3 regions of the Enterobacter sp. SA197 genome follow, and region 1 is predicted to be linked to each of the others. Evidence: predicted binding sites of a transcription regulator. Region 1 holds the regulator's gene; each other region holds the start of a gene.
The links. Region 1 encodes PurR, which represses purine synthesis genes. Its sites were predicted from a motif close to CANGCAAACGTTTGCNTG; they were not measured.
Positions count from the first base shown of each region.

Region 2: the regulator PurR is predicted to act here: its motif matches at 1,515-1,532, upstream of purL (phosphoribosylformylglycinamidine synthase).
Region 3: the regulator PurR is predicted to act here: its motif matches at 1,689-1,706, upstream of M1D91_RS08340 (amino acid aminotransferase).

Region 1 is NZ_CP096393.1:2,152,685-2,155,951, reverse strand. It holds gene M1D91_RS09970 (MFS transporter) at 1-613, opposite strand, end outside; gene cydH (cytochrome bd-I oxidase subunit CydH) at 783-872, opposite strand; gene purR (HTH-type transcriptional repressor PurR) at 1,170-2,195, shown strand; gene punR (DNA-binding transcriptional activator PunR) at 2,215-3,126, opposite strand; gene punC (purine nucleoside transporter PunC) at 3,239-3,267, shown strand, end outside.
Region 2 is NZ_CP096393.1:3,674,535-3,677,801, reverse strand. It holds gene mltF (membrane-bound lytic murein transglycosylase MltF) at 1-1,350, opposite strand, end outside; gene purL (phosphoribosylformylglycinamidine synthase) at 1,607-3,267, shown strand, end outside.
Region 3 is NZ_CP096393.1:1,832,917-1,836,183, reverse strand. It holds gene M1D91_RS08345 (porin) at 482-1,585, shown strand; gene M1D91_RS08340 (amino acid aminotransferase) at 1,770-2,960, shown strand; gene M1D91_RS08335 (MBL fold metallo-hydrolase) at 3,004-3,267, opposite strand, start outside.

The sequences.
Region 1 (3,267 bases):
ATACCACCTGCGGGCGCATCAGAACCGCCAGCTCTTTGCGCACGTCAGGTCGCTCACCGGCAGTGCCTTTTGGCAAAGAGAAATACAAACTGACCATGGCAACAATGCCAAGTCCCGCCGTGGCGAGGAATGACATACGCCAGCCAATGGTTTCACCAAGCCAGGTGGCCGCAGGGACACCGCCAATATTGGCAATGGTCAGTCCCATAAACATGGTGGCAACCGCGCTGGCCTGCTTCTCCTTTGCCACCACGCTCGCCGCCACCACCGACCCAAGCCCGAAAAAGGCGCCGTGGTTGAGGCTGGTAATAATTCGCGAGAGCATCAACGTGGTGTAATCGGGCGCAATGGCGGATAACACATTGCCCAGCGTGAAGATTGCCATCAGAAAGATTAACGCATTACGACGCGCGCGATGCGAAAGCAGCAGCGTCATTAGCGGCGCCCCCACCATTACCCCTATTGCATAGGCGCTTATCAGCATCCCTGCCGCTGGAATCGACACATCGACACCACGGGCAATGACGGGCAGAAGTCCCATCGGGGAGAATTCCGTCGTACCGATGCCGAAAGCGCCAATCGCCAGGGCAAGCAGTGGATAATTAATTTTCATGTTTTATACGCTCCGGAAATGCCGTGTCGTCGGGCGACACCGTCACAGAAGGCAAAAGTATGACATTAATCACAAAAAACAGCAGTCAATGAATCGCGAAAAGAGAATTGCTGGGGAGGGAATAATCGAAGGGGAAACAGCGAGGGAGCTCGCGCTCCCTCGGGGTAAATCAGTTCAGAGCGGCAGTCATTGCGCCTGCAACAATCAGAGCAAGGACAACAACGGTAGTCATTAAAGAAAACTTCAGGTCGGTACTCATCAATTTTTCTCCTTTTTTAAATCCCCACAAAAAGTGAGATAGCGCATTTTTGCATAAATAAACGTAAAAATCTTGCAGGAATTAGATTGATATACGTTTTACCTCTTCCCCTTTTGTTCAAGATAAGACAAAATTCGACGCTAAATTTATTAGCGTACCGGCCATTGACTCCCCTCCTGACGTTCAGTGTCTTTTTCCCGGCGTAAGTTTCCCCTCGCGCGGCGAAAGGGTGAAGGCAGGCAAACGTTTACCTTATGTATTTTCAGGAGCTTATGATATGGCATGGAGTGACATCTGATGGCAACGATTAAAGACGTAGCGAAGCGAGCAAACGTTTCCACCACAACCGTATCACATGTAATTAACAAGACGCGTTTCGTGGCTGAAGAGACACGAAATGCCGTGTGGGCTGCAATTAAAGAGCTTCACTACTCGCCGAGTGCCGTCGCCCGTAGCCTGAAAGTGAATCACACCAAATCCATTGGTCTGCTGGCGACCAGCAGTGAAGCGGCCTATTTTGCCGAGATTATTGAAGCCGTTGAGAAAAATTGCTTCCAGAAAGGGTATACCCTTATCCTCGGCAATGCGTGGAATAACTTTGAAAAGCAAGGGGCTTACCTGTCGATGATGGCGCAAAAGCGTGTCGACGGTTTGCTGGTCATGTGTTCTGAATACCCGGAATCCCTGCTTACGATGCTCGGCGAATATCGTCACATCCCAATGGTGGTGATGGACTGGGGTGAAGCAAAAGCCGACTTCACGGATACCGTTATCGATAACGCGTTCGAAGGCGGCTACATGGCCGGTCGTTATCTGGTTGAACGTGGTCATCGTGATATTGGCGTCATCCCAGGGCCACTTGAGCGCAATACGGGCGCGGGCCGCCTGGCGGGTTTCATGAAGGCAATGGAAGAAGCGCACATCAGCGTACCGGAACACTGGATTGTCCAGGGTGATTTTGAACCGGAATCGGGCTATCGCGCCATGCAGCAAATCCTCACCCAGTCTTCACGCCCTACGGCGGTATTCTGCGGCGGTGACATTATGGCGATGGGGGCACTCTGCGCGGCGGATGAAATGGGGCTGCGGGTGCCGCAGGATATTTCGGTGATCGGTTATGATAATGTGCGTAACTCACGGTATTTTACCCCCTCGCTCACCACTATCCATCAGCCGAAGGATTCGCTCGGAGAGACCGCATTCAATATGCTGCTCGATCGTATTGTGAATAAACGCGAAGTTTCTCAGTCCATTGAAGTTCACCCGCGTCTGATAGAACGTCGTTCGGTCGCTGACGGTCCGTTCCGCGACTACCGCCGTTAATCCCCTCCGTGGGGGCCGGTTAATCCTGCTCCCACAGCCATTCCCGGTTTAGCGTTTCACTGTCTCCCAGGTAATTCAGCAGCCAGTCCAGTGCCGGCGAGGCATCGTTTTGCTGCCAGGTCAGGCAGCAGGCAGCATCGGGGAATGGATTTTCGAGCGTAAGCGCCACCCACTCTCCTTTATCGAGCCACGGGCGCGCAAAATGCGCTGGCACCATGCCAACACACAGACCGGCGGAAAGACACGCCGCAGAAGACTCCCAGTCCGGCGCCACCACCCGTTTCTGGTTGTCCAGAAGCCAGGTTATGCGCTTGGGCAGGGAACGGGACGTGTCTTCACGCACCAGGGAAGGCCAGTTGCGCAATGTCTCGTCACTCAGCGGTGCGGCCATCTGCACCAGGGGATGGTGGCTTGCCACCACACACTTCCAGCTCAGCATGCCCATATCACGAAACGCGTAACGCCCTCCGACCGGGATCGCCTGGGTCGCGCCGATCGCCAGTTCCACCCTCCCGTCTGCCAGGGCATCCCAGACCCCATTAAAGACCTCCTGAAAGACGATCAGCTCAACATCGCAAAAATGGCGGTAGAAGTCGACTATCATCTGGCGGGTCCGCTCCGGCTTAACGATATTATCCACCGCAATAGCCAGCTGCCCGCGCCAGCCGTTGGCAATTTGCTGACACTGTTGTCGGGTGATCTGCATTTTTTTGATAACAGAACGCCCTTCTTTGAGAAATAACGCGCCAGCGGGGGTTAATTCGACATCCCGATGACGACGCTGAAACAGCTCAACGGCGAGCCATTCCTCCAGCTGACGTACGGTATAGCTCACCGCCGACGGTACCCGATGCAGTTCCTGCGCTGCACCACTAAAACTGCCATTACGTGCCACCGCATCAACGACTTCAAGTGAATATTCTGACCACATAGTCTGCCTGCAAAAAATTTGAAACCAGTGCGCAAATATTAGCGTTTCACAAGCTGACTTTCACTCCCTAGACTCTGTTTCCCTGTTTACCTGCATAAAAAGAGATAGTGCCATGCAACCAGGAAAAGGATTTTTAGTCTG
Region 2 (3,267 bases), 1.5 Mb from region 1:
ACTGATTTCATACTTACGAATATTTTCCACGTAGGCATAGGCTTCATGCCCGCGCGCGTAACCATAGGTCAGTTTACTGTACCAGGGCTTCTGACTCAGCATAGGAAGCCGTTGCTTTACATCCGACCAGCTGTCGGGATTACCCTTCGTTTTAACGGTCAGCGCTCTGGCATCCAGCATATGGGCATACCCCATATTGTACGCCGCGAGGGCAAACCAGATGCGCTCCTCAGCGGGGACGGTTTCCGGCACTTTCGCCATCATATCCTGCAGGTAACGCGCGCCGCCGCTGATGCTCTGTTCCGCGTCTGTACGATCGCTCAGGCCCAGGCTCTGGGCCGTATTTTTAGTGAGCATCATCAGGCCGCGCACCCCGGTTGGCGAGGTAGCCTGGGTGTCCCAGTGCGACTCCTGATAAGAGATGGCAGCCAGCAGACGCCAGTCAATTTCCTGCGCGTATTTCGTAAACAGTGGCTGGAGTTCAGGCAGGACGCTATCCACTGCCCGCAGGAAACTACGCGTATCCACGTAATCGAAATCCTCCCCGTGACCCAGATATTTCTCCTCCAGGCGTGCCAGCGTCCCGTCTTCGTTGATGTTGTTGTAGAAGTCGAGCATCGCGGCGGAGAGCGTATTGTCATTATCACGGCGGGTAAACCAGGTCACCGGTTGTTCATCACTGATGTCGAGAGCCACCGCGAGTTCGGGATGGACGCGCTGAAACAAACTGATGGCAACAGAGTCGGCAACCGTATAACTGAGCTTACCGTTCACCACCTGCTCCAGCAGCTCGGTGGTGCCTGCCTTCTCATCCACTTTCCAGCTCAGTTCGGGAAATTTCTTCTCTTTTAGTTCACGTAGATCGTTGATGGCGACGTGGCCGGGCGCGATGGTTAACTGGCTGTCGTTTACGGTTGCCAGCGTTCGGGGGCGATAGCTGCCGACACGGTAGACCAGCTGTTGGGAGACCCAGTAGTAAACCGGACCTGGCTGGTAGTGCTGAATGCGATCGCTGTTGTAGACCAGGCCGGCGGCAAGCATGTCGGCCCGGCCCTCGTCCAGGTCATCAAACAGCTGACTGATATTTTGCCTGACGGTGACGTGCAGTTTTACCCCCAGGTACCTGGCAAACTGCTGCGCCAGTTCATAGTCGAGGCCGTAGGGCTTTTCGTCTACGTTTGTATAGGTCATCGGAGTGACAATGGTGCTGATACGAAGCTCACCGCGCGCCTTAATGGCAGCAATGCGATTCTCAGCTTTGCCGAACCAGGGGACAGAAGGCCATAGCGCGGCTGCCAGCAGAAGGGTAACGATGCCTATGAGCAGATAATTAATCTTAAATTTTTTCAATTAGTTAATTCTCTGCGCCGTGCGTCGCCCAAGTGAAAAGCCGCTATCAATACCAGGGGGTTTATTCGTAATTGAGCGGCATTTTGCGCAACAATACGCCAGTTGGCAACTAATTAGCGAAGGGGCGCATCGGCATAGCCAACTGGCGCAGGCAATTTTATTTCGACGCAAACGGTTTCGTCGCTGCTCAGGATTCACTATAATGACGCCCGTTTTCCCCCTGATGCACACTTAAAGCTTCGACGACGAGAGACTTATGATGGAAATTCTGCGTGGTTCGCCTGCACTGTCCGCATTTCGTATCAACAAACTGCTGGCGCGTTTTCAGGCAGCCCAGCTCCCGGTGAGCAACATTTACGCTGAGTATGTCCATTTTGCCGACGTGAATGACCGGTTGAACGAGGAAGAACTGACCCGACTGCAGCGCCTTCTGAAGTACGGCCCAAGCTTAAGCAGCCATACCCCGTCCGGCAAATTGCTCCTCGTGACGCCTCGCCCTGGCACTATCTCTCCCTGGTCTTCTAAAGCAACGGATATCGCTCATAACTGCGACCTGGCCAAAATCAATCGTCTGGAGCGCGGAGTGGCGTACTACGTTGAGGCCTCCACGCTGACCGAGGCGCAGTGGGGGAGTGTTGCCGCAGCGCTGCATGACCGCATGATGGAGACCGTCTTTACCGCAGAAGCGGAGGCGGCAACGCTGTTTGAACACCATCAGCCAGCACCGGTGCAGAGCGTAGATCTGCTTGGTGAGGGACGTCAGGCGCTGATTGATGCAAACGTGCGTCTGGGCCTGGCGCTGGCGGAAGACGAAATAGATTATCTCCAGGAGGCGTTCAGCCGTCTTGGCCGGAACCCTAACGATATTGAGCTGTACATGTTCGCGCAGGCTAACTCCGAACACTGCCGCCACAAAATTTTTAACGCCGACTGGGTCATTGACGGTGAACAGCAGCCGAAGTCGCTGTTCAAAATGATCAAAAACACCTTCGAAAAGACCCCTGACTATGTGCTGTCTGCCTATAAAGACAACGCGGCGGTCATGGAAGGGTCAGAGGTCGGGCGTTTCTTTGCTGACCATGAGAGCGGGCGTTATGACTTCCACCAGGAAGCCGCACATATTCTGATGAAAGTCGAAACCCACAACCACCCGACGGCAATCTCGCCGTGGCCGGGTGCGGCAACGGGGTCCGGTGGTGAGATTCGTGACGAAGGTGCAACCGGTCGTGGCGCCAAACCCAAAGCGGGTCTGGTGGGCTTCTCTGTCTCGAACCTGCGTATTCCGGGCTTTGAACAGCCGTGGGAAGAGGACTTCGGTAAGCCTGAGCGTATCGTTACTGCGCTGGATATTATGACCGATGGCCCGCTGGGCGGTGCAGCCTTTAACAACGAATTTGGTCGCCCCGCGCTCACCGGTTACTTCCGTACTTATGAAGAAAAAGTGAACAGCCACAACGGTGAAGAGCTGCGCGGTTACCACAAACCCATCATGCTGGCAGGCGGCATCGGCAATATCCGTGCTGACCATGTGCAGAAAGGTGAAATCACTGTCGGTGCGAAACTGATTGTGCTGGGCGGCCCGGCGATGAACATCGGTCTGGGCGGTGGTGCTGCCTCGTCTATGGCTTCCGGTCAGTCCGATGCGGACCTGGATTTTGCCTCCGTTCAGCGCGACAACCCGGAAATGGAACGTCGCTGTCAGGAGGTGATTGACCGCTGCTGGCAGCTGGGCGATGCCAACCCGATTCAGTTTATTCACGATGTAGGCGCAGGTGGCCTGTCGAACGCCATGCCGGAGCTGGTGAGCGACGGCGGGCGCGGCGGCAAATTCCAGCTGCGTGACATCCTGAGCGATGAACCGGGCATGAGCCCGCTTGAGATCTGGTGTAACGAATCTCAGGAGCGTTATGTGCTCTC
Region 3 (3,267 bases), 320 kb from region 1:
CCTGTCGTTGAAACATTCCTGAACAAAAAATAACCCCCACCTTTCTTGCGGATTAGTTTTTCCTCATCGAATAGCACATTTGGATAAAATATACACAGCAATCCAGATGGCTGAACCTCGTCATAAGCAAAAGCTTGTTGAGAACGATTCTTGAATAAGAAATCCCGTTATCTTTATTAATTATAAGTAATTCATATAAATAGGATAAGAATGGCTGTTTTTATCGACGATTGTCTCTGAACTTTGAGTTGGTTCACAAAGTTCCTTAAAATTCATAAATTATTACATAATATTGCTTTCTGTTACTTCTTTAAGACATTTGTAGCACTTTCAGGCTAGCGAAACGATTATATGAATGGAAAGATGCCTCTCAGACACAGAAAGACACCAAACTCTCATCAATAGTTCCGTAAATTATTATTGACGGAATTTATTGGAGGCAGTGGCAGGTGTTCAAAAAAACCAATGAGGGTAATAAATAATGATGAAGCGCAATATCCTGGCAGTGGTCATCCCTGCCCTGCTGGTAGCTGGCGCAGCAAATGCTGCTGAAGTTTACAATAAAAACGGCAACAAACTGGACCTGTACGGGAAAGTTGTTGGTGAGCACGGCTTCACCACCTCCGGCGATAGCACTACTAACCAGGACTCCTCTTACGGTCAGATCGGCTTCAAAGGCGAAACTCAGGTAAACAGCGATGTTACCGGTTACGGCCAATGGGAATACCGTACCAAAGCGGGCAAAGCTGAAGGCAACCAGGACAACGTTACCCGTCTGGCATTCGCTGGTATCAAAGTAACTGACGCGGGCTCTCTGGACTACGGCCGTAACTACGGCGTGGTTTACGATGTAGAATCTTACACCGATATGTCTCCGTCCTTCTCCGGCGAAACCTGGGGTGGCGGTAACACCGATAACTACATGACCAGCCGTTCTACCGGTGTTCTGACCTACCGTAACAGCAACTTCTTCGGTCTGGCTGATGGTCTGAGCCTGGCGCTGCAGTATCAGGGCAAAAACGATCGTAGCGACGACATCGAACGTGGCAACGGCGACGGTTTCGGTACCTCCCTGGGCTATGAGTTCGGTGAAGGCTTCGGCGTGATCGGCGCATACAGCACCGCTAACCGTACCAAATACCAGAAAGACGACGGCAAAGGCGAGAAAGCAGAGAGCTGGGCTGTTGGTGCAAAATATGATGCGAACAACGTCTACCTGGCAACTGTTTACGCAGAAACCCGTAACACCAGCATCCTTGGTAACAGAGTTAACGACGACAAATCTGTTGCTAACAAAACTCAGAACTTCGAAGTTATCGCACAGTACCAGTTCGACTTCGGCCTGCGTCCGTCCGTATCTTACGTTCAGTCCACCGGCAAAGCACTGGGCCTGGATAACAACGGCAACACCGTTTCCAACGACCTGGCTAAATACGTGACCGTTGGTGCGTACTACTACTTCAACAAAAACTTCAACGTATACGGCGACTACCGTATCAACCTGCTGGATGACAAAGACAGCCAGTACTACTCCTGGGTTGGTACCTCCGATAACGTAACTCTGGGTGTAACTTACCAGTTCTAATCAGCATACCTCGTTATTATATGCATGATAAACAGGGCTTCGGCCCTGTTTTTTGCTTTATGGAAGAACAACCTTCTGTCGTGCAAAAAGACGCACGCTTTTTATTGCAAACGGTTGGCAATCACTGGTTCTCCCGTTACCCTGATAGCGGACCTCCCTTCTGTCATCACAATGGAACCTTGTCATGTTTGAGATTATAACCGCTGCCCCGGCTGACCCTATTCTGGGTTTAGCCGATCTGTTTCGCGCCGATGAACGTCCAACCAAAATCAACCTGGGTATTGGTGTCTATAAAGACGAAACCGGCAAAACCCCTGTTCTGACCAGCGTAAAAAAAGCTGAACAATATCTGCTGGAAAATGAAACCACCAAGAATTACCTCGGCATAGACGGTATTCCTGAATTTGGTCGTTGCACCCAGGAACTGCTGTTCGGAAAGGGCAGCGCCATTATCAGTGACAAACGCGCCCGTACGGCACAGACACCAGGTGGCACGGGCGGTTTGCGTGTCGCGGCTGATTTCCTGGCCAAAAATACTTCAGCTAAGCGCGTGTGGGTAAGTAATCCGAGCTGGCCAAACCATAAAGGCGTGTTCAATTCCGCGGGTCTGGAAGTGTGCGATTACGCCTATTACGATGCGCAACACCATGCGCTTGATTTTGATGGCATGCTGGCAAGCCTTGAAGGTGCTGTCGCAGGGGACGTGGTCCTGTTCCACGGTTGCTGCCATAACCCTACCGGGATCGACCCGACGCTGGAGCAGTGGGAAACGCTGGCCAGACTGTCAGTAGAAAAAGGCTGGCTCCCGCTCTTTGACTTTGCCTATCAGGGTTTCGCTCGTGGCCTGGAAGAGGATGCGGAAGGGTTACGTGCCTTTGCTGCGCTTCATGAAGAACTGATTGTCGCCAGCTCCTTCTCTAAAAACTTTGGCCTTTATAATGAACGTGTCGGCGCCTGCACACTGGTCACAGCCAATAGTGAAACCGCCGACCGCGCTTTCAGCCAGATGAAAGCGACCATTCGTGCGAACTACTCCAACCCACCCGCACACGGCGCTTCTGTGGTGGCGACCATCCTTGGCAATGATGCTCTGCGCGCTATCTGGGAACAGGAGCTGACGGATATGCGTCAGCGCATTCAGCGTATGCGTTTGCTGTTCGTAAATACTCTGCAGGATAAAGGTGCAAACCGCGATTTCAGCTTTATCACTAAACAGAACGGCATGTTCTCGTTCAGCGGTCTGACGAAAGAGCAGGTTCTGCGTCTGCGGGAAGAGTTCGGGGTGTACGCTGTCGCGTCGGGGCGCGTCAATGTCGCCGGAATGACGCCAGATAATATGGCACCGTTATGTGAAGCCATTGTCGCCGTGCTTTGAGTCAGGGTGATCATAAAAAAGCCGCTTTCGCGGCTTTTTTTATTTACCAGACAGGGAGTTCATCCTGCAGGAAGGGATTATGCAAACGCTCATGACCCAGCGTTGATATGGGGCCATGTCCGGGCACAAAGGTCACATCATCACCCAGCGGCAGCAGCTTAACCCGGATGGAATCAATCAATTGCCGGTGATCGCCTTTCGGAAAATCACTGCGCCCGACGCCACCTTTAAATATGACGTCGCCGGAAATCAGTAAGCGTGAGAGCGCATCGAAGAAAACCACATGGCCGGGCGTGTGACCGGGGCA